4 regions of the Vibrio agarivorans genome follow, and region 1 is predicted to be linked to each of the others. Evidence: predicted binding sites of a transcription regulator. Region 1 holds the regulator's gene; each other region holds the start of a gene.
The links. Region 1 encodes PurR, which represses purine synthesis genes. Its sites were predicted from a motif close to TNANGNAAACGTTTNCNTNA; they were not measured.
Positions count from the first base shown of each region.

Region 1 (7,950 bases):
TGCGAAAGGAACTAAAGTAGGATTCTAAAGTGGAAAAACTCAATCTCTGGTTTACCGTTTCAGAAGCTCAAGGATTGGTGAAAAGTGGTGGGCTGGCCGATGTGGCTAAAGCCCTACCTAAAGCATTGCAGGACCTCGGTCATCAGGTAGCTATTGTGCTACCTGCTTACCAGGCAATTCCTCATGTGTCTGATGCACCAGTGCTGTTTGAAACTGAGCTGAACCATTGGCCGCATACGGCTTATAAAGTCCGTAAATCTCAGCTTGATGGCGTTGATGTTTATCTCATCGATTGCGCTCAGTATTATGATCGCCCAGAACTGTACGCTGAGAATAATCACGCTTATCAAGATAATGGTGAGCGTTTTAGCTTCTTCTCTGCGGCGAGCCTTGATGTTTTGCCTAAGCTAGAAATTTGCCCTGACATTGTTCATGCCAATGACTGGCATACCGGTTTTGTCCCATTCTTGCTGAAAACTCGCTACCGTGAAGACCCATTTTTCGCCAATGTGAAAAGTGTGCTAACGGTGCATAACGCCGTGTTCAAGGGCATTTTCCATTACCATCAAGTTCAAACTATTCCGGAGTTAAACTTATCGGGTATGGAGTTTTTGCGTTACGGACATGATCAAGTGAGCATGTTGAGAGCGGGTATTGCGTTTGCGGACAAAATCAATGCAGTTAGCCCTAACTACGCTTCTGAACTGCTTACTGCGCTGGGTGCTCATGGCCTAGTCGATGACTTTGTTCATCGCGCGTGTGACCTGCACGGTATCGTTAATGGTTGCGACTACTCGGAGTGGGAGCCTTCTCAAGACGAGTTCTTGCCAACACCATACACTTCAGAAGCGACCTCACTGAAACAAGGCAAGGCGGATGCGAAGTTAACTCTGCAGCAAGAAGTTGGTCTTCCTCAAGAGAACAAGCCAATGTTTGGCATGGTGTGTCGCTTGACGCATCAAAAAGGATTCTCTTATTTGTTGCCTATCCTTGAGAAGTTTCTCAATAACGATGTGCAAGTTGTGATCATCGGGACGGGTGAAGCAGAAATCGCATCGTGGCTTCGTGGCATCGCTAAGCGATACCCAGAGAAATTTGCTTTCTTAGAAGCCTACAGTAATCGTTTCGCTCACTTGATTGAGGCGGGTGCTGACTTCTTCTTGATGCCTTCTGAATTTGAGGCGTGTGGTTTGAACCAAATCTACAGCATGGCGTACGGAACATTACCTATCGTGCGTGAGGTTGGTGGCCTTAAAGATACGGTTGTCGACTATGACTTGGCGCCTCAAGAGGCAACGGGTTTTAGCTTTAAAGAGCCTACGCCAGAAGCTTTGCTTATTACGATGCAGCGCGCTCTGTTATTGCTTTTGCAAGACCCTGATGGATTTACCAAGGTACAGCAACGAGCAATGCAACAAGACTTCAGTTGGAAAGAGTCAGCAGTTCAATACGTTAAGATGTATGAGCTTGCCAAGAATGGTGCTTAACACGGCCTTAGTGTGATTCAACAAAGGGCTGAGCCTTACGTGGCTTGGCCCTTTGTCATTTTAGAGCAATGCTTGTTTACAAATCCTGATGCAGTTTAGTTAGGTTAATTGTGCTAAACTCACGTCACTAGAAACTCTATATTTAAATTTATGTCAGATAGTTTGCTTTTCCATAAGACGTTTTTACATCCCACCAGCAAGGAGTGGGTGGTCTTTGTGCATGGAGCAGGCGGCAGCTCGTCGATTTGGTTCAAACAAATTAAGTCTTATCGTGAGCACTTCAATTTGCTGTTGGTTGACCTGCGTGGTCACGGAAAGTCGAATCAATTCATCAAAGATATCATCAGCCATAACTACACCTTCAAAGACGTGACGAAAGATGTTGTTAAAGTGCTCGATCACCTCAAGATTAGCTCTGCACATTTTGTTGGTATGTCTTTGGGAACCATTATTGTTCGTACGCTTGCTGAGCTTGAAACTCAACGCGTCAGAAGCATGGTGCTAGGTGGTGCTGTAACTCGCTTAAATGCGCGTTCTCAGGTACTTGTAAAGCTCGGGGACTGGTCTAAGAACTTTGTCCCGTATATGTGGTTATACAGCTTGTTTGCTTATATTGTGATGCCGCAACGTAATCAAAGAGAGTCAAGGCACCTGTTCATTCGTGAAGCGAACAAGTTGTGTCAGAAAGAGTTCAAGCGGTGGTTCAAGTTAGCGGCTGATGTTAACCCGTTGATGGGCTACTTTCGTGATAGAGAGTTACCGATCCCAACGCTCTATTTGATGGGAGACCGTGACTACATGTTCATCAAGCCGGTGAAAGAGATGGTTGCGCGTCACGACAAAAGTGAGCTGTTGGAAATTGAAGATTGTGGCCATGTGTGCAATGTAGAAAAACCCGACGAGTTCAACTCGCACTCCATCGGATTTATTCAACGTCACTCGCTCGCATAGGTTTACTCGCTAACATAGTTTTGTCGAGCCCATAGAATCAATTAATGTGGAGCGGTCGCTCCACATTGCCAGCAAGCTCCAAATTGCCCTTCGTTTTCTTCGTTACACTCTAGGCACTGCCAATCCTTTACCTCATTGCGTTGGCGAAGGTACTCTTCAACCAGTTCTTGTGCGTGTGCATGCTTAGCAATATCAATTAGCCAAACATGAGGGAAAGTCTCTTCATTAAAGGGTAATTCACCCTGTAGGCTAAATAGAGACTCTCCACGGACCTCACACTCAATACCCGACTGCTGTAGCATCTGAGCTACAATGTGCGCTTCTGGTGGGTGTTTCGCAAAGTAAATCTTCATGAGTTCTCGCTAACTATTTGCTAGGGGCAACATTACGTTTTTGATCAAGTCGGTTCATCACCCACTTCATTATCACCGGGAATAACCCTAGCAGCGCAAAAGACACTAAAACTGATGGGGAGATGATGCCGGCTAGTGAGTCGATTTGCGCCAACTGTGTACCGGCATTGAGATAAACCGCAGTACCAGGCAGCATACCCAGTTGACTAAATAGGTAGAAGCGACCGACCGAGATTGGGGTGAGTCCCATTAGAAGGTTAATTAGAAAGAAAGGAAACACCGGGATCAAGCGCAGTGAAACAAGATAAAGTGCACCATCTTTTTCAACGCCTTGGTTGATGACGCTCAGTTTGTCGCCAAACTTACTTTGTACCCAATCACGAAGCAAAAAGCGGCTGCTTAAAAACGCCAACGTTGCGCCAATAGTACTGGCAAAAGAGACCAGTAGTAAGCTCGTCCAAAAGCCGAATAGCGCTGCACCCAATAAGGTCACTACGGCAGCGCCAGGAACAGAGAAGGCGGTTATTCCGACATAGGCAAAGAAATAGATTGCTGCGGCAGTAAGAAAGTTTTCATCAATGAAACCACGAAGGGCAGCTTGTTGCGCTTTGGCGTTTTCTAATGTGAGATATTGACCAAATTGAGTCGCCAATATGATGATGATTGTTACGAGCACTAAGCCAATAATGACTTTGGGGTTTAAGAGTTTGCTCATCACGTTGACTCCTGTCGCTGATTTAAGATGATGAATCACTTACGTATAGAGACAGGATAGGTGTTAAATTTCTTTCAATCAAAATAAACAAAGTCAGCAATTAGCTGACTTTGTTTATTTTATAAAATCCGATTGGCTAGTTTATTTGATTCGCTAGGCTTTCACGTTGTGTCTGTGGAATCACTGTCCAGTGAGTGCCACGAATTGCCCCTTCAAGAGAGTAGAGCAGCTCTAAGCTAACAGGCGTCGTGTGGGATTCTTGAATGGCTTGATAAGCGCGCACCGCCCCCGCTTCTTCAAGTTGGGTGACAGTCTCGATTCCTGCTTTTTTCAACATTCGCTCGGTCGCTAGGCGAAGATTTGGCAGATCTTTCAAGCGTTGTGGCTTGGTTGTCTCTTGCTTTATCTTGTCTTCAGTTGCGGCTTTAAGTGCAACTTGAGCAACCTTTAGCAGTTGATTCTGTTCATTGACCCAGGTGTCTGGCAGTTGAAAATACTTAGTGACAACGGGGAAACCACGCTTTTCATAGACGTAAGGTTCCAGTTTATGTTCTGAAATAGCAGAATCCAACGCAGCACATTTACGCACATGCAGTTTGTTTTTGACAACCAATGCAAACATGGTGTCATTGACGAATATGCCAAAGCCGCCAAACATTGATCGGGACTTGACACTGCCAAGTTGCTCGAATAAGCGCATCGAGTCTTTTAATATCGGTTTATCCATGCTTTGTAATCTCGGTGAAGAAACATTCACGCCACCAAATTCAGGCCCGAGAGAATAGCAAAAACAACACAAACTTATGTCATAGAAAGGTTATGCTAGTGTAGTTTTACCATCGGCAACCCCGCTACCTTTCCATAATTATATCATAAACATGAATAAAATGACTGGTTAAGGCCGGAGGCTTTGCGTCCCACCTTCTCAGATGGTTTGCCCTGTGCGTGGCTTTAAGAGAGCATAATGAAAAGCGGAATAGGTATCACATCTTCAAGATCGATAGTGTGATGTTGATTCCAAAAAATAACCCTGACATTTTGCATTTGTATGCATAGTGTCAGGGTTATTAAATTTGTTATGAAATCAGACGCTTAATTATTAAGGTTGCGTACCGTTAAACGCTCAACAATTTCTGGGTGCATTTCAAACACACGCTTATCGTGCTCTTTGTCTTTGATGCGCTCCAGAAGGATTTCAAATGCATTCTTACCCACACGGCGTTTCGGCTGGTGAACGGTCGTTAGTGGTGGTGAGAAGTATTCTGCAAGCTCGATGTTGTCATAACCGATAACAGACATATCATCAGGAATACGGATGCCATTCTCTTGTAGACGACTCATTAGGCCTAAAGCCATGGTGTCATTGAAACAGAACACAGCGGTTGGCTTTTCATCCATCGCTGCGATTTTATCTGCCGCTAATACCGCAGTATCACACTCGAAATTACCTTCTAAAATCCAGTCTTCCACAACGTTAAGTTTTGCTTCACCCATCGCGCGGCGGAAACCGTTAATTCGCTCTTTACAAGCCGCCTTCTCGAAGTGACCGCTCAAACAAGCGATGTTTTTATGGCCATTGTCGATAAGGTATTTAGTTGCGAGATAGCCACCTTCTTCCGAGTTATCGATAATCTTATCGGCTTGTGATGTTTCAGGACCCCAATCCATGATCACTTTAGGAATATCAGGGTGGCCGTTTAACATTTCACTCAGTTCTTCAGTCAGGTCTGAACACATCACCAAGATACCATCAACACGCTTTTCAGCGAGCATGCGGATGTAGTCACGTTGTTTCTCGTAGATACCGCCCGTATTACAAAGGATAAGTGTGTAGCCTTGACGGTAGCAGTAGCTTTCTACGCCGTCGATAACCTCAGAGAAGAATAGATTGGTAGATTGAGTCACCAGCATACCGATGGTACGCGTGGTATTACATTTCAAACTACGAGCGACAGCACTAGGAGCGTAGTTAAGCTCTTTTACTGCCTTATTTACTTTTTCTTGAGTTGTTTCAGCTACAAATCGCGTTTTGTTGATGACATGCGATACAGTGGTAGTAGAGACACCGGCAAGACGCGCAACATCTTTAATAGTGGCCATAGGAGTGGTCCTTAATTGTATTTCTTATTTACCGCACGTTGCTCAGCGTTGTCTTCAACCAAATATGAGCCGTGTTGCGGTAGTCGCCTAGGGAAAAAACCAAATAAAAAACCGCTTTATCGAAAGCGGTTTAAAAATATCCGAGTATTCTAGACTGCTATCGTTAGCGACGCAATCTTAATCGTTTTTGATTAAGATGGTTCGTCCAGTAGATATAGACAGTCTAGCTCAAGAAATGCAACTAATAGACTACTCACGGCAGAATAGAAGCCAAACTCGTCTTTTTGCTGACAAAGTGCATTAAATTGCGGGGTCCAGCTCAAGATATGTTGACGAATGAACTCGGCTTGTTCAACCAAGGCACTATTAAGGTGTTTTTCTTGTTCTAATTCGTTTGAGCGAATGATTAGGTTACCAAGAAAATCGAGCTCTATTGCAATGTGGTCTGCGGGCTCGTTCAGAGCTTGGCTGACTTGAATGTTGTGAGCCGCTAAGACTTTGGTCATTTCTTCAGCCGGCTTACCGTTGAGGTTACCCGATTTGTCCAAATAGATAGAGGCATAAGGCAACGCGCCTTCTTTATCTGATTTTAGAAACAGTTCACAGAAATCTGCGGAAAGCTCAAGCTGGGCATCTTCACGGTCTTGTAGGCGATTGAGTGCATCCACCAACTTATCAACGGGCTTTTTCAGCTGAATATTTTCACCAAGGCCTGCCAAGAATGCGCGAATTTCAGGGCTTTGGTATTGCTCAAGTCCTTGTTCATCAAGCTCACTGGCGAATAGGCTAGACAGCCACCAATAAATCTCTGCGCGTTTTTCGTTGAACGCTTTGATCTCTTCAATCACACGAAGCTCCAAATCATCTATGGATAAGTTTTAAGTATAATCTGACTCTGATGCAGTTGCTCATTAGAGTCCTATCTATCTGATAGGTGGAGTATAAAGGGAAAATGTGAATAGTGTTATCGGCATCTGTGTCAGAAAGTGATGGTTTATAGCTAATTGTGTTTAGCGCTGAGCGGGACGAACAACTTTCAGTTACCAATTTAGAGCATAGAGTTGCTTATTGAAATGAAGGTGTAGGCGGCGAAAGACCGGGAGAGCTTGCTGTTTATCAATAAAATCGGAATAAAGCGCATCTTCAGGTTGAATACAATCTAAATATGTCTAATTATGAATGGGACTAAGTAATTTCCGAGTAAAGAGAATAACATGAGCTATCACGTTCTAGTTGTTGAAGATGATCTAGTGACACGCAGCAAGCTTGTTGGGTACTTTCAAAATGAAGGGTACACAGTAAGTGAGGCGAGTTCAGGATCAGAAATGCGAGAGTGTCTACAGCAAGCTGAGGTTGACTTGGTGATGCTAGACATTAACTTGCCAGGAGAAGATGGCTTGATGCTGACGCGAGAGTTACGCGGACAATCAGACATCGGAATTATTTTGGTAACAGGACGTACCGATAGCATAGACAAGATTGTTGGCCTAGAAATGGGGGCCGATGACTATGTGACCAAACCGTTTGAATTGCGTGAGCTTCTCGTTCGGGTAAAAAATCTGCTTTGGCGTATCTCACTGACCGGACGAGAGGCGGTGAAAGAGGAAGAGCCAGAGCAAGATGATAATCTCGTGCGTTTTGGTGAGTGGACATTTGATATTCAGCGCCGAGCTCTGAGCCGCGATGGTGAACCCGTAAAGCTGACGAAGGCGGAATATGAACTGTTGGTTGCACTATCATCGCATCCAAGACAAGTGTTAAGTCGCGATCGTATATTGAGTATGATTAGCCATCGAGTCGATGCCCCTAATGATCGTACTATCGATGTGCTGATTCGACGCATGCGCGCAAAGATGGAGTTCGACCCGAAGAACCCGCAAATTTTTGTCACGGTACATGGTGAAGGTTATATGTTTGCAGGCGATTAGCCGTGAGCGATTTCCCAACATGAGAAAATGGAGCCTATAACCTTAGGCTCCATTTTTTGTTTCTGGTGGCTGCTCTGATTCTTTTTTCTGTGGCCTGTTATTAGTTGAGGTTTAATAGGTGCTTGTTTTCATGAATTTCTTTTTGATAGGCATTGCCAATGATGTTTGATAGGAATCTTCTATTGATTTGATAGAAACAGACAATTTCTAAAATTTCTCTCTCAAGTGCATTATTACCTCAACGACACAGCGAAGTGTCAAACAATCACATAAAGAGAGACTAAGTCATGATCAACACTACTATCAAACCATTTAACGCTACAGCATTCAAAAACGGCGACTTCGTAGAAGTTACAGAGCAAGACGTTCTAGGTAAATGGGCAGTATTCTTCTTCTACCCAGCTGACTTCACTTTC
Region 1 is NZ_JAUFQF010000001.1:32,191-40,140, forward strand. Features, by position in the region: gene glgC (glucose-1-phosphate adenylyltransferase) at 1-28, shown strand, start outside; gene glgA (glycogen synthase GlgA) at 30-1,487, shown strand; gene QWZ05_RS00175 (alpha/beta fold hydrolase) at 1,638-2,438, shown strand; gene QWZ05_RS00180 (putative signal transducing protein) at 2,480-2,791, opposite strand; gene QWZ05_RS00185 (TVP38/TMEM64 family protein) at 2,805-3,506, opposite strand; gene QWZ05_RS00190 (TfoX/Sxy family DNA transformation protein) at 3,643-4,233, opposite strand; cyclic di-GMP riboswitch class I at 4,345-4,455, opposite strand; gene purR (HTH-type transcriptional repressor PurR) at 4,599-5,606, opposite strand; gene torD (molecular chaperone TorD) at 5,798-6,451, opposite strand; gene torR (two-component system response regulator TorR) at 6,821-7,534, shown strand; gene ahpC (alkyl hydroperoxide reductase subunit C) at 7,822-7,950, shown strand, end outside.

Region 2 (7,950 bases), on a different contig from region 1:
CCAATATCAAAACACTGACACAAATGATTTGTTGTCAGGCGTCCCTCCCATAAAGCAATAATTTCCACCAAACGATAGCGGTTTAGACGATCGTGACTATAAGCACTGAGATCAGGTTTGTTCTTAGGTTCGAGAGACATAAGTAAATATCAAAAATAGATGAATGCCTCATAGTACCACCCTCCTTAGCCGCAGGTGAATACTGCTCAAATATACATACCAAACCCACTCATTGAGCTCGTAAATACCGGAGTTAGAACTCATTTGTTCAGACCTGTCTATTCAGGCGACATGCTAATTTAAGTGTCACTTCGCAAGCCCGCAAATGCTCTTTATTCTGTTGTTCGAAACATTAAAGAAGGATTCAGCATTGAATAAAAACATATCTGAAATAGCATTCATCGACAAAGCAAAAGGGGCTCTGCTAGGGTTAGCTCTGGGAGACGCGCTTGGTACAACCCTTGAGTTCAAGCCCAAAGACAGCTTTGAACCTATCCATGACATGATTGGCGGCGGGCCGTTTGGTTTGCGCGCGGGTCAATGGACAGATGACACGTCGATGGCGCTCTGTCTTGCTGAAAGCTTGCTTTGCCAAGGAAAGATGGATACGACCGATCAAATGCAGCGTTATGTTCGCTGGTGGAAGCAAGGAGAAAACTCCGTCACAGGCCACTGCTTCGATATCGGAATCACCGTTTCAGGTGCCTTGAGTCAATTCATCAATACTGACAACCCTCTTTGTGGTTCTAGTGACGAGTTTAGTGCTGGCAATGGCAGTTTGATGCGCCTCGCGCCTGTTTGTATCTTTAGTCATCCTTATAAAGGTATTCGACTGACGAAGGCACTGAGTAATGCTAGCTTGAGCTCAATGACCACCCACGCCGAACAGCGCTGCGTGGAAGCCTGTCAAGTCATGGCCTGGTTGATGTATCAGTTGTTTCTTGATAGCAATCTCTCTAAAGCCGCGCTTTTCAAGCAACTCAAGCATGCATTCGACAACCTTCATCCAGAGATACAGGTCATTGTAAACGGCTCCTATCTTGAGAAAGATCGTAGTGACATTCGCGGAACTGGGTTTGTGATTCACTCTTTAGAAGCCGCTTTGTGGTGTTTTGCACATAGTGATAACTTCGAGCAGGGTGCCTTGATGGCAGCAAACCTCGGTGATGACGCCGATACCACCGCCGCCATCTATGGGCAACTTGCTGGCGCTTTCTATGGCATCGAGCAGTTACCACAAAAATGGCTATCAAAACTCTATTGGCGTGAAGAGATAGAAATGATGGCGCAATTGTTGGCAACTACGCCGTCATTACGTCAAGTGTCAGCATTCATTGCTGACATCAGAGCTGCGCCGGTTAGCAACAAGCTGTCAGTGCTCTACCAAGCGGCATATCAGCATAAAATACTCCTGAGCGACTATGCTTGGACTGACAACACTCATAATTCAACCATTGGGATACCACTCAACGACTCGTCAATCCCCTCTGAATTGCAAAAAAAGAAACGTGTGTTAATCGCCACTATGGGCCTTTCTGATTGCTGCCGCGCAGTAACGTCAATGACCCGGGGGGACCGCTTCTGTGGTGGCTTATGGGATAATCTATGCGTCGATGGTACGATTCAATTATGGCTTAATCGTTTGTGTGACCTTACGGGAGAAGTGCACATTTCTCTAACTGAAGATGACATTTGCTAGCCCTTAAAAACGAAGCCCACCTATTGGTGGGCTTCAGATTCTTGTTGTCTTTCCTTGTACTTTTTATAGAGATACATCCCTGAGAGCCTAATGATTTTGCTTGATAACCAGAACATTGAGACCTCATAAAATACGCATATAAGATACCTATTGCTGTCCGCTTTTTCACCTACCCGAAAGGATAAAACCACAACTCAACTGTTTAGTCATTTTCTGCGACAGCAACCCACAAAGCATTTTGTACATCACAACTTATTTAAACATTGCGAAACATAATCGTTATAAATTGATCAAATCAAGCAAACGTTTACTCAAAACATGCTAGTCTCCTACCGTTTTGATTTTTTCACTCATGTATAGGGAAATATAGCCATGTTGAATGCTATTCAGGGTGCACAAATGCTGTTTGTTGCTTTTGGTGCGCTCGTTTTAGTGCCGCTACTGACGGGACTGGACCCGAGCGTTGCGTTATTCGGTGCTGGTGTCGGTACGCTTCTATTTCAATTCATCACTCGCCGTACTGTTCCGATCTTTCTCGCCTCTTCTTTTGCCTTCATCGCACCTATCATGTTTGGTGTCCAAACCTGGGGCGTGCCAGCGACTATGGGTGGCTTGATGGCGGCAGGTGTGGTTTATGTCGCCATGGGTGGCCTCATTAAGGCAAAAGGCATTGAAATTGTACATCGTCTACTACCACCCGTCGTCGTTGGGCCTGTGATCATGGTTATTGGCCTCGGGCTTGCGCCGGTTGCGGTAAACATGGCCCTTGGCAAAACGGGTGATGGTGCGGTTCAGCTTATCGATGCCAATGCGGCATTATGGGTCTCAGCCACCTCCCTCATTACAACGATCGCGATTAGTGTCTTTGCAAAAGGGTTCTTAAAGCTGTTACCTATTTTCGGTGGCATCACTGTCGGCTACTCGTTGAGCCTAATTTTTGGCATTGTTGACTTTACTCCTGTTGCCCAAGCAGCATGGCTAGCATTACCCAACTTTACAACGCCTGAGTTCAACATCAATGCCATCCTATTTATGATTCCTGTGGCAATTGCACCCGCAGTAGAACACGTCGGTGATATGTTGGCGATTTCTAACGTCACGGGTAAAGATTATCTAAAAAAGCCGGGACTGCACCGCACAATCACAGGGGACGGTGTGGCGACGATTGCCGCTTCAATGGTTGGCGCGCCACCGAACACAACCTACAGTGAGGTCACGGGGGCAGTGATGTTAACTAAAGCGTTTAACCCAATCATTATGACATGGGCAGCCATCACCGCCATTGCACTTGCATTGATTGGTAAACTTGGCGCGTTGTTACAGACTATCCCAATTCCAGTTATGGGAGGCATCATGATTCTATTATTTGGATCAATTGCAACGGTTGGCCTAAACACCCTAATTAAAAACAAAGTCGATCTTCATGATTCACGCAACCTCGTTATCGTGGCGGTGACACTCGTATTTGGTATCGGTGGCATGGCATTTGGCGTTGGCGACTTCAGCCTTCAAGGGGTAAGCCTATGCGGTATCGTGGCAATTTTACTCAACCAAATTCTGCCTCGTCAGCTTGGTGAAAACCATGTTGTAGATAACGCACAAATGGAAGAAGACAAAGCATAAAGTCAGCTCATCATTTGGCACATTCGCGCCCTAACCTGCAGTTATACTGTAAGGTTGGGGCGTTTTATGTTGGCCTAACCTTAGTTTAGGCTGCTATAACTTTATTAGTTTTCGACGCTTTAGGGATTACTATGAAGTTCATCAGCTTGTCACTACTTACTCTACTCCTCTCTCCGATTTCACTCGCAGCAAATTATGGTGTTGAGGAAATTGCTAACGACCTAAACATCCCATGGGGGATTGAGTTCGTCTCTGATCATCAAATGATCGTGACAGAAAAAAGCGGACAGATTTCACTGTTAGACATTGTTTCAGGTGAGAAAACACAGCTTCATCAAGTAAACGATGTCGATACATCGGGGCAAGGTGGACTCCTCGATATCGCGCACATTCGAGACACCCAAGGTAACCTCACACTCTACTTTAGTTATAGTAAGACGAGTAAGAATGGGACGACACTTGCTATTGCAAAGGGGCATCTATCAAATAATGAGCTGTCCTCTTTTGAAGATATTTTTATTGCTGATGCCCATAGTGACACTTCGCGCCACTTTGGCAGCCGAATCGCGATTGTTAATGGATACCTCATGATTACCCTTGGTGATCGAGGAGAGCGTGACAATGGCCAAGATACGACAAACCATGCTGCTTCGATATTGCGTCTCGATTTAGAGGGTAACCCACCTATCGATAACCCCTTTTACCACCAGCAAGATGCCAGAGCTGAAATATGGTCTTATGGTCATAGAAACCCACAAGGACTCTTTTTCGATGTTGATACGCAAACGTTGTGGTCAGTAGAACATGGTCCGCGCGGGGGCGATGAAATCAATCGTATAGAAAAAGGTGCAAACTACGGTTGGGCTCGTGTGTCTCATGGGCGCGAATACTGGGGGCCTCTAGCCGTGGGAGAAGCAACAACCCTTCCTGGCATGGTCGACCCTGAGCTGGTTTACATCCCGTCTATCGCTCCGAGTAATCTTGTCCTTTATCGAGGTAATATCTACCCAGAGCTTGATGGCAAACTGCTGATTGGCGCGCTTAAGCTCGCTCACATCAATGTGGTCGACATATCGGGTAACACCCTGAAAGAATACAGTCGACTATTAGAAAGCTTAAACCAACGCATCCGAGATATTACGATTGCCCCTGACGATCATCTCTATTTTTCCACCGACAGCGGCAATATATATCGACTCGTCATTAAGTGACCATTGTTGATGTTTCATTTTATCAATATCATGTTACTTGAATTTGATTCCAGCAATCATTAGGTTGTTGTTATCCACTCAAATAAGAAAGAACCGATAGGCGAAGTGATGAGCACAGAAAACACACAACAAGCCGCATGGCAGACTGCTATGCCAGAAACACAATTCGACTTTATGAAAAAAGTCCTCGCCTCCCCGTCTCCAATTGGTTTTGAAGCCGCCATGAGTTATGGCGTTATCAAGCCTGAATTCGAGAGTTTTATGCCGACTGGTTGGGGTATCCATCAGTTTAAAGGTAATGCAGGCCTTGTGTTTGACTCTCACCCTGGCAGAGATGATTTGGTCAGCGTCATGATCGTCGGTCATGCCGATAAAATTCGTATGCAAGTCCGTAAAATCGACAACGATGGCAAGGTATGGATCAATACCGACTCCTTCTTACCGACAACGCTGATCGGCCATGAAGTCAAAGTGTTCTGTCAAAACCCTGAGCAACCAAGCAGCTACAAGGTCATTGAAGGTTGTACTGTAGAAGCACTTGGCGCGATTCACTTCTCAACCCCTGCGCAGCGCACGGGTGAGCAAGGCATTAAGCCTGAGTCTATTTACCTTGAGTTACACACTCATGGTGAAGACCGTAAAAAACAAGTAGAAGAGTTAGGCCTGCGCCCTGGCGACCCAATCATTCTTGACCGCCCTATCAAGCGTGGTGTCTCACCGGATACCTTTTACGGTGCCTATCTTGATAATGGCCTCGGCTGTTTCTCTGTGACTGAAATTGCTCGTTTGGTGGCTAGCGAAGGGCTGAATAATGTTCGCGTCATGTACACGATTGCGACACATGAAGAGATTGGCCGCTTTGGTTCGACCCAATTGGTTGGTGAGCTCAAGCCGGATGTATTGATCGCAACCGATGTAAATCATGACTATGAAGCAGCGCCGGGTATTGGTGGTCGTAATATGAACCCGTTAAAAATGGGCGATGGTTTCACCATTTCGCGTGGTTCAGTGGCGTCTGAGTTTTTGGTCCAAGCGATTCAAAACGTCTGCCGTGATAATGATATTCCGCATCAATTGGACTTCTCCGGTCGTGACATGGGAACAGATGGTATGGCTGCAGCACTGGCTGGCGTTGACAGTGCGGCTATTTCTATCGGCTATCCTATCCGCAACATGCACACATCATCAGAGTCAGCACATACTGGAGATTTGTTAGCGTCAATTCATGCGATCGCCGGCCTACTACGTGAATTTAACGCGATGAACAGCGGCCAAGGCATCACTCGTGATGATCTGAAAAATAGCCATATCCGCTTAGACCACATTTAAAACTCGTTTCTATACATTTGGCACTCATCGCTAGTTATTAAATGAGTGCCTTTTGGGAATAGCGTGTGCTCTCAGCAACACTTCGGCACGCTGCGAACTTGATTACGTCCGGAGCGCTTGGCGACATAGAGAAACTGATCGGCGACACTGAGAGAGTCTTTAATATTGCGAATCACTGGTGCGATACCCGCTGAAATGGTGACTTTAGGATTGTTTGACTGCTGCTCTACGCTGGTTCGGACGCGTTCAACTACATTGCAAGCAACCGCGATATCTTGAGTTTTAATGACCACGGCGAACTCTTCACCACCGAGTCTAAACGCATAATCATGCGCACGAATCGATGACTTGATTGTGTTCGCGACCTCGCGAATTACCTTGTCTCCGATTGCGTGGCCAAAGGAATCATTAACGCGTTTAAAGTGGTCAATATCAATAATAGCGATGAAATAGTGGTCACGCTTCAATAGGCTGCTTTCAATATGATTAAGGTAATGACGGTTATTAAGCGTAGAAAGCTCATCAATGTAGCTAATCTGCTCCAACGCTTTCTTCTTCCTCTTAGTACCAATAAAAACGTTAGTCAGCACCATTAACAGAACCGCAAGAACGAACGTGACATAGATATGGGTTGGAACAATTTCTGCGTTTGTCACTAGATGCACTAGATAAGTTTTTTCACCCAGTAGATCTGAGGTGACTTGAAAAACGACCGTTTGTCGACCAAGGTCAATAACCCCGTTACGACGATTTATCCTATGGATCTGTGAGAGCACTTCACTGTAGTCATCTGAAAGGTAAGCGTTACTGATAATGTCGTGATATTGGCTCCAATGTACAAAGCCAGTATCCGACATGATGAACATGCCATCATAAAGATAAGAAACAAACATGTGAGACTCGATCTCGAGTTGCAACTCCCCTACAACTATTTGGTCATCATAAATGGGCTGGGTCAGCCGATGTAAGCTAGCATGATCGTCATGCCCCTCGATAAGCTCTACAGACATTCCGAGATTACCCATTTGCTCGACAGGCTGTATCACTGCACTTTTTAGGTATGTTTGGCCACTCATAAGCGCTGAGGCCAGAGTGTTGAATGCTTCAGGATCTTGCGCATAATTTAAGGCAAGAGGCGTCTGTGCCAGATTCAGATAGGATTGCAGTATATTCAGATTTGATGAGAACAGCTGTTCAGACTTTTCGACCTTAATTTGGATATCACTAAGCGCATTACTTTTGATGTAACTGATTGGTGTATTGACCAAAAATATAAATAACAACAAAAAAAGTAGCGTCTTGAGCTCTACATTCTTTATGTTGGGAAACTGCCTATTTGTACCCCACAACATCGCCTTACCTGTCACGTCCTTGTTACAGTCGAATTCTACTTTTTGAGTAGAAAACGAACGATACTGAATACTCAACTAACTTGATAGTGAATCTTTTTTGACAGTTAATTTAACAACTTACAGTTATATGTCGTTTACGGTACCAAACTCATTTGTCGTCCTGACTTTATCTAGGTGATGGTGTACATTGTTTGTCACTTATCACAATCACTCGGGTTAGCTATGAAGTCCACTGCCTTTGTTGATGCAGGTGTGCAATACCAGCCTCACTATTTTAATGTTCCACTCAATTATGATCATCCTGAAGGTAAAAGCCTGGAAGTATTCGCTAGAGAGGTGTGTCAAAACGATTCAGCCAGCAAGATCAAACCATGGCTCATCTATTTTCAAGGTGGGCCTGGCTTCCCTTCACCAAGACCCAACGGCACTTCGGGCTGGCTGAAACGCGCGTTAAAAGACTACCGAGTCTTACTGCTAGATCAACGCGGAACTGGCAACAGCAGCGTCATCTCTCATCAAACCCTACAAGGAATGACGGCCAAACAGCAGGCTGAGTATTTAAGTCACTTCCGCGCAGACAACATTGTTCGAGATGCCGAATTTATCCGAGATGCTCTCGGTATAAATACGTGGTCAACGCTGGGGCAAAGCTTTGGTGGGTTTTGCACCTTAGCTTACCTCTCCATGTTTCCACAAAGCCTAGAGGCAAGTTTCATCACAGGAGGCGTGCCGTCTA
Region 2 is NZ_JAUFQF010000004.1:2,131,286-2,139,235, reverse strand. Features, by position in the region: gene QWZ05_RS18395 (BrxR family helix-turn-helix transcriptional regulator) at 1-140, opposite strand, end outside; gene QWZ05_RS18390 (ADP-ribosylglycohydrolase family protein) at 371-1,699, shown strand; gene QWZ05_RS18385 (uracil-xanthine permease family protein) at 2,072-3,322, shown strand; gene QWZ05_RS18380 (PQQ-dependent sugar dehydrogenase) at 3,454-4,533, shown strand; gene QWZ05_RS18375 (M20/M25/M40 family metallo-hydrolase) at 4,642-5,862, shown strand; gene QWZ05_RS18370 (GGDEF domain-containing protein) at 5,934-7,214, opposite strand; gene QWZ05_RS18365 (alpha/beta fold hydrolase) at 7,437-7,950, shown strand, end outside.
Region 2: QWZ05_RS18385 (uracil-xanthine permease family protein) is a predicted target of PurR. The motif match lies at 1,995-2,014, and genes of this name have one in related genera.

Region 3 (7,950 bases), on a different contig from region 1:
AGCGAATAAGCGTGATTTCGTTCAGTGCAAACTAATCTAAGTAAAGCACTTCATCTTGATGGCGCGGAATTTATCAGCGATAACTCGGACTGACTAACGAATAAAAATTACCTAGACGACAAATAATATTTATGCAACAGGGGAGGGAGGGGTGATAGCTTGGTTTAAGTTGTTGAAAATTAATAAAAGAAAAGCCGAGCGATAGCTCGGCTTAAAAAGGTTAGCGTTTATGCTTTTTCAGGAATAGCGGCGAGTAGTGAGACCATTTGTTGCCAGAAAAGGTCAACCGTATCGATTTTCACCTTCTCATCTGGTGAGTGCGGGAATTTAATCGTCGGCCCGAAGGACACCATATCCATGTCAGGATACGGCTTCTTAAACAGTCCACACTCAAGGCCAGCATGAATCACCATTATGTTTGGCTTATGGCCATAGATGCCTGCATACATATCACGGAAAATCGCCATGATCTCTGAGTCGGCATCAGGCTTCCATCCTGGGTAAGCGCCGTTAAAGCTCATATCGGCACCAGCAAGTTCGGCAACTGAGTGCAACATACCTTCGACTTGGCTACGACCAGAGTCGATGAGAGAGCGGATCAGACACAGTACCGTAATTTTGTCGTTTTCTGTGGTAATCACACCAACGTTCAGTGACGTTTCAACCACGCCTTCAATCTCATCACTCATACGAATAACCCCATTCGGGCAAGCATTCAATGCGGCAATGAAGCGAGCCTGAGAGGTAGGCGCGATAGCCAGTTGCTCTGTGCTGATTGACTCGTTGAAAGAGACAATGTCAGTCTCAACTTTACCGAGCTCCTGCGTTAGCAGTTGTGTGTAGTGGCTAAACAGCTCATCCAACTTGGCTAGGTTGCTTTCAGGAAGAGCAACCGTCACGAATGCTTCACGAGGAATAGCATTTCGCAAGCTGCCACCACGGAATTCGATTAAACGAAGATCCAGCTCTTTAGCGTGGCCTGCTAAGAAGCGGCCAAGCAGCTTGTTTGCGTTGCCGCGACCGGTGTGGATATCACAACCTGAGTGGCCGCCTTTGAGGCCTTTCAGTGTCAGTTGCTGAGTGACATAACCACTTGGAATCGCTTCACGCTCGAGGGTAAATGTCATTGCACCATCGATACCTCCAGCACACCCCATATACACTTCACCCTCTTGCTCAGAGTCAGTATTTAGCAGGATATCACCTTCAAGCCAACCAGATTCAAGGCCGAATGCACCTGTCATCCCGGCTTCTTCATCGATAGTGAGCAGCACTTCGAGTGGACCGTGCTCAATATCATTAGCATCAAGAACAGCAAGGCAGGAAGCCATGCCAATACCGTTGTCAGCACCAAGAGTCGTCCCTTGAGCCGTTAGCCACTCACCATCGATATAAGGACGGATCGGGTCAGTGGTGAAGTCGTGTTGCGTGTCTTCGTTTTTCTGCGGCACCATATCAATATGCGCTTGTAAAACGACACCTTTGCGATTTTCCATCCCTGTCGTAGCAGGCTTCTTGATAAAGACATTGCCGGTTTGATCGCGCTTGACTTCAAGGCCTTTGCTTTGAGCCCACTCGACAATATGCGTTGCCAACGCTTCTTCATATTTTGAAGGGTGCGGGATCGAGCAGATGGTGGCAAAGAAAGGCCAGATTGGGTTTGAAGTCTGAGTTTGAATCTGTTTGAGGAAATCAGTCACAGGAATGCTCCTTAAAAGGCGAGTGAAATGTGTTCTCACCATGCAGTTATTGTTGTTGGGTCACTGGCATATGCATGGTTGATTACACTGAGCTTTACTTAGGGGTTAGCATATCACTCTGTTCGATGGATGCAAAATAGCGGGTACAGTGCTTGAATCAATGGCATAGGTGATGAGTTGCGCACGGGTGTTTGTAATTTACTTACATAATTATCGATTTACATACGAATTTTGATGTTTTTGTGATTTTGATCGTTATTATTGTTGTAATAAATTTTCAGGGTGGTATATTTATCACCGTTGCTTAGGCAGCTGTAAATGCTCAAAGGATGAGTCCGATTTATCGCCTCCAGGGAACCGAGAAATCATTTTTGTTTAATTTTGATTGATAGGTGATAGCGATGAAAGGTTTACCTTCTGCAATGTTCTGGAATAACAAGGGTGTTTTCACCGGTGACTTTGCATACCCAACAAGCTTTGGATACTAAGTTTGTTACTTGAACATTTTGTTCAACCCCCGATTTATTTGGAATTTTATTACAACCTAACTTAGGTTGAACGATTCTACCGCCACTCCTACTGAGTGGCGTTTTTTTTGCCTGAATAAAAATCAAACGGCAACTGGCATATTTTCTCTATGTGCGCCAAATTTCATTTCAATAAGCCGATTTCATCAATGTAATCCATTTCACCTTGAAAAATAAGAGTGAAAGATTACAACATGGTGCGTTTTTTACTCATTTTGTCGTTAATAGACTGTAGAAAATAAAGTCATGATTTATAAGATCTAATTATTGATATGCCGCTCTTTAGTCGAACTTTTGAGTATGTAAATTGAATTTTTCTTAAATCTTATGACTTATGTCAGTGGAATTTGCAATTTGATAACTTTATAATCCCGACCAATCGTTTACGCAACCGTTTACTTTTCCGCAAAAGGATTAATAAAATGCTCGAAAGGCTATTTAAACTCAGTGAAAATGGCACAAATGTCCGTACTGAGATTATCGCAGGTATCACTACATTCCTGACCATGGCGTACATTATCTTCGTCAACCCAGCTATTTTGGCTGATGCAGGTATGGATCGCGGCGCAGTTTTTGTCGCAACGTGTCTTGCCGCTGCTATTGGCTGTTTCATCATGGGCTTTGTCGCTAACTACCCAATCGCGCAAGCACCAGGTATGGGTTTGAATGCCTTCTTCACCTACGCTGTTGTTCTCGGTATGGGTTACACCTGGCAAGTTGCTCTGGCAGCAGTATTTGTCTCGGGTATTCTATTTATCCTTTTGAGTGTCTTTAAAGTCCGTGAGTGGATTATCAACTCGATTCCATTGTCATTGCGTACGGGTATTTCAGCGGGTATCGGTCTTTTCCTTGCCTTTATCGCACTAAAAAATGCGGGCATTGTGGTTGATAACCCAGCGACATTGGTGCAGTTGGGCGATATTACCTCTATCCAAGCGGTATTGGCTGCTTTTGGTTTCTTCTTGACTATCGCGCTTGTACATCATGGTTACAAAGGTGCTGTAATGATGGCTATCTTGGCTGTTACTGCACTTGGTCTTGTGTTTGGTGATGTTCAGTGGGGTGGCATTATGTCGACACCACCAAGCCTGGCACCAACATTCATGCAGCTAGATTTCTCAGCAGTTTTTGAAGTTGGTATGATTTCTGTTGTGTTTGCTTTCCTATTCGTTGACCTGTTTGATACCGCGGGCACCTTGGTAGGTGTATCACAAAAAGCGAATCTGATTGATAAAGATGGCAAGATTCCTCGCCTTAATCGCGCACTACTTGCAGACTCAACAGCAACGTCGGTAGGTGCGGTATTAGGTACGTCAAATACAACGTCTTACATTGAAAGTGCGGCAGGTGTTGCGGCAGGTGGTCGTACGGGTTTGACTGCCGTAGTCGTGGGTATTTTGTTCCTGCTTGCGCTGTTCTTTTCGCCACTTGCTGGTATGATTCCGGCATACGCGACAGCTGGCGCTTTGTTCTACGTTGCTATTCTTATGATGTCTGGTTTGGTTAGTATTGACTGGCGAGACCTGACAGAAGCAGCACCTGTTGTTGTTACTTGCTTGCTGATGCCTTTGACTTTCTCAATTGCAGAAGGTATCACGCTAGGCTTTATTTCATACGCTGCGATCAAAACGATGAGTGGCAAGGGCCGTGACGTTTCTTTGAGCGTTTGGGTTATGTCTGCTATCTTCGTTGTGAAATACATCGTAGGTTAATACCACAGTAAATATTTAGGTTTGAATAATGAGCAATAAATTCATCATCACTTGGGATAACATGCAGAATTACTGCCGTCAGCTAGCTGAAAAACAGATGCCAGCAGAGCAGTGGAAAGGCATTATCGGCGTTAGCCGTGGCGGCCTTGTTCCAGCGGCTATCTTAGCTCGTGAACTGGGTATTCGTTACGTTGATACAGTATGTATCTCTAGCTACGATCATGACCACCAACGCGATATGAGCGTACTTAAAGCGCCAGAGCACGATGGTGAAGGCTTCCTAATCGTTGATGACCTAGTAGACAGCGGTGACACTGCACGTAAGATTCGTGAAATGTACCCGAAAGCTAAGCTTATCACTGTATGTGCAAAGCCAGCTGGTGTTGACTTGGTTGATGAATATATCGTTGACATCCCTCAAGACACTTGGATTGAGCAGCCTTGGGATATGACAATCCAATACATCGAACCTATCAACCGTAAGCACAAGTAGTTTCTTACGTAGATTACAGTTCTTACGTTGATTACAGTTTGAAACTAAGCTCTCGCTAAACGCGGGAGCTTTTTTTTTATGAAGGATGTACTATGGTTCGGAGTAAATTAATGGGTACCCCTTCATTATGACCAAAGATACACAACCTTCACCTGCAGAGTCGGGTAAACCTCAAGAAGCTGCCACCAAGAACTTATCTGAAAAGCTCTTCACTACTCACAAACAAGCGAAAGAAACCTCAGCGTTAACGCGCTACCTTCCAACCGATCAAGCGTGGCTCGATGAACGCCATGTGTCAGAAAACAGTGGTTGGTATCGTGGATTACGCCGCATGCAGTGGATATGGCAGGGTGTCGATCCGCTCGACCAAGAGGAGGTTCTGGCGAAAATTGCAGGCTCAGACAACTCTAGGACTCACGATTTTTGGCTTGATACTGTTATGGGCTATCGCTCAGGTAACTGGGCTTATGAGTGGACAAAATTGGGCGCTCACTATCAAAAAGAGGCGGTCAATCTTGAGGGTGAAACCAAAGCTGATAAGCATTTCTCGGCTTCTCTATGTTATTCCATTGCGGGTTATCCCCACCTCAAGAGCGATAATCTGTCTGTTCAAGCTCAAGTGCTAGCCAATGCCGCCTATGATGAAGGGGCTAAAGCGACAAGCAACTTTGTCCGCACGTTAAAGATCCCATTCCAAAACCGCCATTTCGATGCACGACTGCATGTACCGCATACTCAGCACCCATTTCCGGTTGTTGTGGTCAGTGCGGGTTTGGATTCTTTGCAGACCGACATGTGGCGTTTGTATCGTGACTACTTACGGCCGCGTGGTATTGGCATGATTACTGTCGATATGCCATCAGTCGGTGCATGTAGCCATTGGACGCTCAATGAAGACAGTTCAGAGATCCACCAAGCGGTGTTGAATGAGTTGCCAAATCTTCCTTGGGTATCGCATAACCGTGTGGGTTTGCTCGGCTTCCGCTTTGGCGGTAATAGTATGATTCGTTTGTCATTCCTAGAGCAAGAGAAGGTGTCAGCTTGTGTGGCGATTGGCGCACCGGTACACAAAGTACTCTCGACACCCGAGAGCATCAAGAGCATGCCAAAGATGTATCTTGATATGCTGGCTTCTCGCTTGGGTAAAACCATGGTAGATGTGTCGTCATTGAGCTACTTCATGATGAAGTGGTCATTGAAAGTACAAGGGATTATTAATACTCGCCGTACAAAAGTCCCTATTTTAGCGATGAGCATGGAGAATGATCCGATCTGTCCTGAGTCTGATAATCAGCTAGTCGCGTTATATAGTTTGGGCGGTAAAGCGAAAAAGATAAAATCTGACAATATCTCAAAAGGGTATGAGCAATCCCTCGAATTAGCGATAAAGTGGATGGAAAGTGAACTTCTAAGGTGACTTTGTGATTAAAATGTTGAATGATGGTTAAGTGACAAGGCGTTACGAACGATACATAACAAAAAAAGCAAAGGAGTGTCTGCTATGTCAGAGATGACGAAAAGCCCGACTCACTACCGTTTACTCTCAACGTTTAAAGCGATTGGCCCTTATTTACGCGAGCAGGAGTGCTCAAAAGAGCGATTCTTGTTTGATTGTCTTGCCTCATGTGTGGATGACAGTAAGTCACCTGAAGAGCGCGAGTTTTGGGGTTGGTGGCTAACGTTGGCTGTGGTTGAAGGTGGGTTTGTGGCCAAATATCACAAGGGACGTTATACGCTCGCTGGCACTTGGTCGGAAGAAGCAGTGGATGCGACAGCAGTGCAAGAGGTCGTGAAGACGCAAGTGAACTTCCATGAGAAGTTGCTTACTGTTTTAGAGCCATTCTCATTGAGCGTCACGTTAGACCAAGAATCTGAAGAATTTGTGTAGATTTTTCGGCGAAAGAAAATGAAAAAGGTGCCTTTGGCACCTTTTTCTTGTTTATTGGTGCATTGATTGTTAAAACAATGAATCTTTCATTTTTAACCATGATTCATTTGAATTAAACATTATGATTTCTACTCAGCAGCAAGAGATTGCGCTAAAAAAGCAGACAATTGTCGTTAAATTGGGTACCAGTGTCCTCACCGGAGGCACTCAGGCGCTAGATCGCGCCCATATGGTAGAGTTGGTTCGTCAATGCGCGCAGCTAAAACAACAGGGTCATCAGGTTGTTTTGGTTTCATCGGGTGCGATTGCCGCAGGTCGTGAGCACCTGAACTACCCCAAACTCCCCAATGCAATGGCCAGTAAACAACTGCTTGCTGCGGTAGGTCAAAGTCAATTGATTCAGACATGGGAAGCACTCTTTTCTATTTACGGCATCAAAATTGGCCAGATGTTGCTTACTCGCGCCGACTTAGAAGATCGTGAGCGTTTCTTGAATGCACGCGACACTATTCATGCTTTAGTTGAAAACGGCATTGTACCGGTCGTGAATGAAAATGATGCCGTTGCAACGACCGAAATCAAAGTTGGCGACAACGATAACCTGTCGGCTCTTGTTGGCATCTTATGCAGTGCCGACAAGTTATTGCTACTCACTGACCAAAAAGGCCTGTTTACGGCAGACCCGCGTAAAGACCCGAACGCAGAGTTGATCAAAGAGGTGAAAACCATCGATGATACGCTGCGTAAAATAGCGGGTGGCAGCGGCACCAACCTTGGTACTGGCGGCATGGCGACCAAGTTACAAGCCGCAGATGTCGCGCGCCGAGCCGGTATTGAAGTGATTATTGCCGCAGGCAGTGCGCCCAATGTGGTGTTTGATTCGCTCAGTGATACGCCGCAAGGCACTCGTTTTTTACCTTGTGAAGAGGCGCTGGAGAACCGCAAGCGTTGGATTCTGGCAGGCCCATCAATAACTGGTGACATCATTGTTGATGATGGTGCAGTGAAAGCCTTGAGCAGCACCGGAAGTAGCCTATTGGCAAAGGGTGTCACATCGATCAAAGGCCGTTTTTCGCGCGGTGATGTCGCCCGCGTAACAGACGCAAAAGGTGCGCTTATCGCAAAAGGTATCGTGAGTTATTCGAGCGAAGACTTAGCGAGGCTCATCGGCCAGCACAGTAAAGATTTTATTTCTATTCTTGGCTATGACTACGGTGCAGAAGTGATCCACCGTGATGATTTAGTCTTGATCCAAGAGTAACAGCAAAGGATTTTAAGCATGGACTTAACAGTTATGGGGAAAGCAGCAAAAGAGGCTGCTTTCCACCTTGCAACGGCTTCAACCTCGCAAAAGAACCGCGCGTTAGCGTTGATTGCAGATGAGTTAGAAGCGAATGAAGCGACGATTCTCGCAGCAAATGCTCAAGACATCCAACTAGGTCGTGAGGCAGGTCTCACAGAGGCACTGCTTGATCGCCTATTGTTGAACAGTGAGCGCTTGCGAGAGATCGCGAATGATGTGCGTAACGTGATCAACTTAAACGACCCGGTCGGCAGTGAAATCGATAGCAAAGTACTTGAGAACGGCATGTCGCTTTCTCGTCGCCGCGTACCACTCGGTGTGGTGGGA
Region 3 is NZ_JAUFQF010000004.1:1,725,328-1,733,277, forward strand. Features, by position in the region: gene QWZ05_RS16415 (aminoacyl-histidine dipeptidase) at 228-1,700, opposite strand; gene vcdP (small protein VcdP) at 2,102-2,188, shown strand; gene QWZ05_RS16420 (NCS2 family permease) at 2,650-3,939, shown strand; gene gpt (xanthine phosphoribosyltransferase) at 3,968-4,432, shown strand; gene frsA (esterase FrsA) at 4,560-5,849, shown strand; gene crl (sigma factor-binding protein Crl) at 5,934-6,320, shown strand; gene proB (glutamate 5-kinase) at 6,442-7,581, shown strand; gene QWZ05_RS16445 (glutamate-5-semialdehyde dehydrogenase) at 7,600-7,950, shown strand, end outside.
Region 3: QWZ05_RS16420 (NCS2 family permease) is a predicted target of PurR. The motif match lies at 2,611-2,630, and genes of this name have one in related genera.

Region 4 (7,950 bases), on a different contig from region 1:
TTCTGATCCTAGCCACCTATCGTGCGTGAGTAATGACTTTGGATACGACTATGTGTTCTCTCGCTACGTGGAAGCGGTAGGTTCGACAGGTGATGTTTTATTTGGTTTGTCGACATCGGGTAATTCTGGAAACATTCTAAAAGCGATCGAAGCGGCGCAAGCAAAAGGCATGAAGACGATTGCGCTAACTGGTAAAGATGGCGGTAAAATGGCAGGTGCTGCGGATATTGAAATTCGTGTTCCTCACTTTGGTTATGCTGATCGCATCCAAGAAATCCATATCAAGATCATTCACATCGTGATTCAACTGATCGAAAAGGAGATGGAAGCTTAATCAGTTTCCACTAGGTCGTCGCAAGGGTTTGAGTAAAGGAGTCAATTGAACCATGTGTGAACTGCTCGGCATGAGCGCAAATGTGCCAACAGATATCTGTTTTAGTTTTACAGGATTGATGCAACGTGGTGGCAATACTGGCCCGCACCGAGACGGGTGGGGTATCACTTTTTATGAAGGTAAAGGGTTTCGTAACTTTAAAGATCCTAACCCGAGTAGTGAGTCGAAAATTGCCGAGTTGGTACAAAACTATCCGATCAAGAGTTGCGCGGTTATCAGCCATATTCGTCAGGCTAACCGTGGCGGAGTGAACCTAGAAAATACCCATCCGTTTACCCGAGAGTTGTGGGGGCGATATTGGACATTTGCTCATAACGGGCAACTGAGTAATTTTCAAGGGTTGCAAACGGGACGCCATAGACCTGTAGGGCAAACAGACAGTGAGCTGTCATTTTGTTGGTTATTAAACAAGATGGAGCAGCAATACCCAGAGCCACCGCAGGACATGGTCGGTGTTTTTCGTTTTATCGCTCAGTGTTGTGATGAACTCAAAGAGTTGGGTGTATTTAACATGCTGCTGTCAGACGGTGAGTATGTGATGACCTATTGCACCAATCACCTTTACTGGATAACACGCCGTGCACCTTTTGGAAAGGCGACCTTGATTGATGAAGATGTCACAATCAACTTTCAAGAAGAGACGACACCAAGAGATGTGGTTTCCGTTATAGCCACACAACCACTGACCGACAATGAGCAATGGCATCGAATGAAACCGGGAGAATACGGTATTCTTCATTTTGGCGAGCTGATTGACGGCAACGCCAATCAACTTGATCATATTCCCTTCGCTGCGGCAAAACCGGGGAATCAAGCTCCGACAGAGCCGTTAGAGTGATAAGCTCAAGGCATTAAAAAAGGTAGTGAGTTCACTACCTTTTTCTTTATCTATGGGAGAGTAACAAGACTCACTATTCAGGCGCGTGACCGTGAATACCCAATTGCTTGCCATCTAAGAAGGCTTTGCCTTGACGCATCTCCAAACGGTCTTCAACAAACCACTTAGCCACCATCGGATAGATGTTGTGCTCTTGTGTTTGAACGCGTTCAGTCAATGTTGCAACGGTATCTTCTTCAAAGATAGGCACCTTTGCTTGAAGAACGACAGGCCCGCCGTCCAGTTGCTCTGTTACGAAATGTACGCTGGTACCATGCTCCTCATCGCCAGCATGGATTGCACGCTGATAAGTATTAAGACCAGGGTATTTAGGCAGTAGCGACGGGTGAATGTTGATCATGCGACCAAGGTAGTGGCGAACAAACTCGCCACTAAGAATGCGCATGTAGCCAGCCAAGATAACCAAATCTGGCTGGTATTCATCCATTTGACGCATGAGCTCTTTGTCGAATGCGTCACGAGTATCAAAATCTTCAGGGTTGAGGTGTTTGGCTGCAGCACCTGCAGATTTTGCTCTCTCTAGGGCATAAGCTGTTGCTTTGTTTGAAAAAACAGCGGTCACTTTGCCATTATCAATGTTGGTTTCACAAGCATCAATAATCGCCTGTAAGTTAGAACCATTCCCTGAAACTAAAACAACAATACTTTTCATGCCTAGTTGATCTCTACCTGCTCTTCGCCTTCTTGAGCGGTAGCAATCTCACCAATAACCCATGCATTCTCGCCTTCAGCTTTAAGAAGCTCAACAGCCGCATCCGCTTGGTCTTTTGGTAGAGCGATTACAAGGCCAACACCACAGTTGAATGTACGGTACATTTCGTGTGTGTCTACGTTGCCTTTCTCTTGTAGCCATTTAAAGATAACTGGCCATTCCCAGCTGTTGCCATCTACAACCGCTTTCGTGCCTTCAGGAAGAACACGAGGAATGTTTTCCCAGAAACCACCACCAGTGATGTGTGAGATAGCGTGAATGTCATGCTTCTCAATCATCTTAAGTGCTGATTTGATGTAAATTTTGGTTGGTTCTAGAAGGTGTTCACCGATAGTGCGGCCTTCTAGCATTTCGCCTTTATCAGCGCCAGAGACTTCTAGAATTTTACGAACTAGAGAGTAACCATTTGAGTGTGGACCGCTTGAACCGACCGCAATCAGTGCGTCACCTGCTGCAACCTTTGTGCCATCGATAACGTCAGCTTTCTCGACAACACCCACACAGAAGCCAGCAACATCGTAGTCGTCGCCTTCGTACATGCCAGGCATTTCAGCAGTTTCACCGCCGATTAGCGCACAGCCTGCTTGGATACAGCCATCAGCGATACCAGATACTACGTCTGCAGCGGTATCAACATCCAGTTTGCCCGTCGCGTAGTAATCTAGGAAGAATAGTGGCTCAGCACCTTGTACGATGAGGTCATTCACACACATTGCTACCAAGTCGATACCAATCGTGTCGTGCTTATTTAGGTCTAGAGCGAGACGAAGTTTTGTACCAACGCCATCAGTACCAGAAACCAAAACAGGCTCTTTGTATTTAGTTGGAAGTTCACAAAGGGCACCAAAGCCGCCAATACCGCCCATAACTTCAGGGCGACGAGTACGTTTTACCGCACCTTTAATACGATCAACCAATGCGTTACCCGCATCGATGTCTACACCAGCGTCTTTGTAGCTAAGAGATGTGTTATTACCACTCACGGAGAAATCCTCGGTAGTTAGTTGGATGTGAAAACGGCGCTATTCTAACAGTGCTTAAATACAAAGAGCAAACGTTTGCGCAAAGTTTTTTATATGCACGTTTGTCTCAAATATAACGCACCCACGGATGCTAATCGTCGGTAAAGAGAAGGTTAGAGATTTGATACGATGAAACGGATGAGAGAGAAAGTCGGTGTTGTTTGATTAATCTGATCAGTGCTAGGCGTTAGTGCTCTGAATTGTCGTGACAAATCATCGTTGAGATAGAAGAAGCTAATCGCATATCACTGACATGGGTTAGTTGTTGTACGTGAGCTTTACCCTGCCCATTTGTCTTTATAAGCGTTATAATCGTTGAGTTTACTGAACTAGTCGGAGAAGAAAATGAAAGTTGTTGAAGTGAAACACCCACTTGTTAAGCACAAAATTGGATTGATGCGCGAGGGTGATATCAGCACAAAGCGTTTTCGTGAGTTGGCAACAGAAGTCGGTAGCCTACTAACGTATGAAGCAACGGCAGACTTTGAAACTGAAAAAGTGACTATTGATGGCTGGAACGGCCCAGTAGAAGTCGATCAGATCAAAGGTAAAAAAGTAACGGTTGTGCCAATTCTACGCGCAGGCCTAGGTATGATGGATGGTGTCCTTGAGCATATGCCAAGTGCTCGTATCAGTGTGGTTGGTATCTACCGTGACGAAGAGACACTAGAGCCTGTACCATACTTCAACAAGCTAGCTTCTAACATCGATGAGCGTATCGCGCTTGTTGTTGACCCAATGTTAGCGACGGGTGGTTCGATGATCGCAACTATCGATCTTTTGAAAGAGAAAGGCTGTCAGCACATCAAAGTGTTGGTACTTGTTGCGGCGCCAGAAGGTATCGAAGCACTAGAAAAAGCGCACCCAGATGTTGAAATGTACACTGCTGCAATCGATGAGAAGTTAAACGACAAAGGTTACATCGTGCCTGGTCTTGGTGACGCGGGTGACAAAATCTTCGGTACTAAGTAACTCAATAATAGATACTTAAGTATGATTGAATCAAAAGGGGGAAGCAGCTGCTTCCCCCTTTTTGTTGATTAGACTGCTTAGCGTTTTAAGCTCAGCGTACCGGGTTTACGAGGCTTATTGCTTGGCGTGTTGGCCGTTTCCCCTTTCGGCTTGTAGTAAGTCTTGCCTTTGCTTGGTGCGTTACGATCAGAGCGCTTGTCATCGTCACGGCGTGAATCAGCAGGTTTACCACGACCTTTTTTCGAGTTTGGCGCGTGACGGAATTCATCGGCATTACGGCCTTTAAACGTGCGCTGCTTTTGATTGCGGCGTGCGGTTGAGTCTTGGTTCTCTTCACGGCTATCAAATAGCTTTGCATCTGTAGCTCGGCGAATACGCTTGCCTTTCGCATCTAGTTTCGATGCTTCTTCTGTGCTTGAAGAGGATTCGCACATCGCAAGGATTTGCGCGACTTCAGCTTCTGTCATATAGCGCCATTGACCGTTTGGAATGCCATCTAGGCTGATGTTCATGATTCTCACACGGCGCAGCTTAAAGACTTCGTAACCAAGGGCCTCACACATACGTCTGATTTGACGGTTCAAACCTTGCGTTAATACGATTCGGAAGGAGAATTTAGTCTCTTTAGTCACTTTACATGGCAAAGTAACGGTGTCGAGAATAGGCACACCCTTCGACATATTATCGATGAAAGCTTGTGTAATAGGCTTATCAACACGCACCACATACTCTTTCTCGTGGTTGTTTCCGGCACGAAGAATTTTGTTCACGATGTCACCATCGTTGGTGAGAAAGATCAGGCCATCAGAGGGCTTATCAAGGCGACCGATAGGGAAAATACGTTGGTTGAGTCCGACAAAATCAACGATGTTACCTGGAATATCACGCTCAGTGGTACAAGTGATGCCTGTGGGTTTGTTCAAAGCAATATAGATTGGGCGTTGTTTGCTTTTCACTGGTTTACCGTCGATACAAACATCATCACCAGGCACTACTTTGGTACCGACTTCAGGTGTTTGACCATTGATAGTGACTCGGCCTTGCTCAATCAGTTTGTCAGCTTCACGACGAGAGCAAAACCCTGTCTCACTGATGTATTTATTTAGACGCTTTGCGTTATCTTGTGACATGTTGTTGCTCCTAACGTTTCACAACGGTGGTGGTATCGATCTTTTAATATAGGAATAAAAGAGATTATTGAATCGCCTTCTTTGCTCTAATACAAACGAATAGCTATCAGAGCAAAAAATAGGCGAGGGATTCTAGCACTAGAGTGGTGGTTAGCCTAACCGTTTTTGATGACGCTCGCGGTTCTCTATCTTCTTGTCGTTACTTTTACGCAACAGCACGTAAACGGCTCCTGTTCCTCCGTGAAAACGTTGGGCACTATGAACACACTGTACGTCTTTTATCTGGGTTAACCAATGAGCGACAAAACTCTTAGTCAATGCTGGTGGATTAGAACGTTCCCCTTTCCCATGCACAATTACGACGGTGCGTATGTCCATACGAATGCACTGCTTGAGGAACTTAACCACCTCATCACGACTCTCTTTGAGCGTTTTACGATGAAGGTCAAGGCGTGCTTGAATTGGATATTTTCCTAAGCGCAGTTTGCGATAGACACCTTCTTGCACACCATCACGCTTAAACTCAATCATGTCATCGGGCTTAAGCATCGGAGCATGATCAATGGAGAGGTGTTCGGGGTCTTTGTCTGTTAACCATACTGCAGCCTCTCGTTTAGCCAGGTGTGACTCAGTCACTTCAATGCATTTTTTGTGTTCTGCTGTATCGTTATGGAGAGGTTTAACATCGCCCATCATTTGTTGAAATAGGGCTAGATCATCATCGTGATTCATGGCTGATAATCCGTATTGATTGTTGATAGCAGAATTATACGAAAAGTGATGAAGAAAGATAATAAAAACCGGATTAGATACAGGATCTAATCCGGTGCTAAGCAGAGTTCAATAGAACATGCGCGAAGCGACTTAGTGAGGAGATTCGTCGTTCAAAACCTTATAGATGAAGAAACCGCCGTAAAAGAGCATCAGGCTAAAAGCAGCGAAGATAACTATCATTGAAGAGAGTTCAACAGCGTTGCCAAACAGCAAGTCAAGCCAGAAGTTCATCGTTTCTTCCTCTAAGTAGCGAAGACAAGGCTTACGTTAACGGCTGGATAAATGAATGGTTATGATCTGGATCAATCGTTAACGGGCTGTGGCTTTTATGTTTAAAGCTATGCGCCTTAGCTCACGTTTTGATGCTTTTCTATTCGATCGGATGCCAAGGAAATAAAAAACGTAAAAATAGTGCTCTTTAGGGGTTGCACCGAAAGTTTTTCGCGGTATTATACGCCTCCATTCGGTGAGACAGATAGTTTCTCAAGCGAATGTATCTCGGTGAATAGCGCAGCTTGGTAGCGCATCTGGTTTGGGACCAGAGGGTCGGGGGTTCGAATCCCTCTTCACCGACCACCTTCAGAAAGCCCGCGTATTTACGCGGGCTTTCGCGTATCAGGAATAAAGAAAAGCGCATGCGGGACGTGGGCTGGAGCGCCAGTCCGATCGAATCCCTCTTCACCGGCCATTTTTAGAAAAGCTCGCTTTTATAGCGAGCTTTTCGCGTTTCTGAAATATGGAAAAGCAGGTTGAAGGGGAAGATCACAACGGGTGTGTTTTGGTGCTCAGGTAAGTGGGAGTACAGAATTCAGAATACAGGGTCGATGTCTCTAACATCTGTATTCTGAAATCTGTATTCTAAATACTAAAAGCTTCACTAAACTCTCCTTCAACCTTCAACCTTCAACCTTCAACCTTCAACCTTCAACCTTCAACTTACCTATTATTCCCCCCCAAACTCACACCCTGCTGCTGAACTATTGGAAATCTGTGTCACTTCAAACCCACGCGCCTCGAGTAATTCGCGTACATTCCCTTCGCCAACAAGGTGAAGGCTGCCTACGACGACAAAGTAATTGCCATCTTCGATGGTGGAGTCTTGGCCTTCAAGCGGTTGTTTTTGGTTGAGGATCTCTGCCCATGCTTGGTTGCGATCATCAATAAAGGCTTTCTCTAGTTCAGGGGACATCTCGGATATATGGGCGAAAGCTTCAAGGTTGGATTCATCTCCGGCATCCCAAGTATCAATGAGACAGCGAGTAAGCTGCTGGGTTTGATTGAACTCTTCCATAAAGGCGGTCAGCATCTCTAAGCCCTCATCGGGTTGCTTAGCGATGAGGTCAATTTGAAACTGCAGTGACTCTAAACCGTAGATTGGGGTTTGTTGTGATGTGGCCTGCTGCATAAAGTGTAAATCAACCCCTTTATCTGGTGTGTAACCGAGGCGCTGTAGTTGGCTCATTTGTAGGCTCATTGCGGCCATCCAAGGCGGGAAAGATTGCACGTCTTCAATTTGCATGCCGCTCATGCGAGCAATTCGACCTAGCCGTTCAAGCTGGCTGTCGTTGAGTTGCTCTTTCACTGTCGTGTTTGCGCTAGGGTAGCGAAGCTGTTTTGCTTCTAGTGTATTCGCTTCAACGATTAGGCCATCTGCAGCTTGCAGTCGCTGGGTGAGTTTGTCAGGCATTGGATACATTGAGTTATCTCCAACATGCACGGAGCCAACGAGGGTATAGGACAGCCCCTCCTTTTCTGCAAACCATGAAAGAGGTTCTGCTTGTGCAACGTGAGACAACAATAACAGTAGAGGGCTGAGCAATTTAGAGTAAGACATGAAAGTGAACCTTGATTGACGCTATATGCACCTAGTGTAAAGGTTCCTAGGGAAGAGTAGAGAAAAATTAACGGCAAAATTGTAAAAATCGTTCTCCCTTGCAAACAATTGACGTTTTTTCTTGTGATCGCGTTCATGATTCTTATGGCGAGGTTGGTTTCACTCGAAACTGCGCTGATGGTTTTTGTGGCTACGATATTAATTGTGCCGTGTT
Region 4 is NZ_JAUFQF010000004.1:1,780,928-1,788,877, forward strand. Features, by position in the region: gene lpcA (D-sedoheptulose 7-phosphate isomerase) at 1-334, shown strand, start outside; gene QWZ05_RS16665 (class II glutamine amidotransferase) at 387-1,232, shown strand; gene purN (phosphoribosylglycinamide formyltransferase) at 1,306-1,944, opposite strand; gene purM (phosphoribosylformylglycinamidine cyclo-ligase) at 1,947-2,987, opposite strand; gene upp (uracil phosphoribosyltransferase) at 3,372-3,998, shown strand; gene rluF (23S rRNA pseudouridine(2604) synthase RluF) at 4,076-5,128, opposite strand; gene smrA (DNA endonuclease SmrA) at 5,279-5,860, opposite strand; gene QWZ05_RS16695 (DUF3149 domain-containing protein) at 5,993-6,133, opposite strand; tRNA gene QWZ05_RS16700 (tRNA-Pro) at 6,402-6,478, shown strand; gene QWZ05_RS16705 (TraB/GumN family protein) at 6,846-7,736, opposite strand.
Region 4: purM (phosphoribosylformylglycinamidine cyclo-ligase) is a predicted target of PurR. The motif match lies at 3,051-3,070, and genes of this name have one in related genera.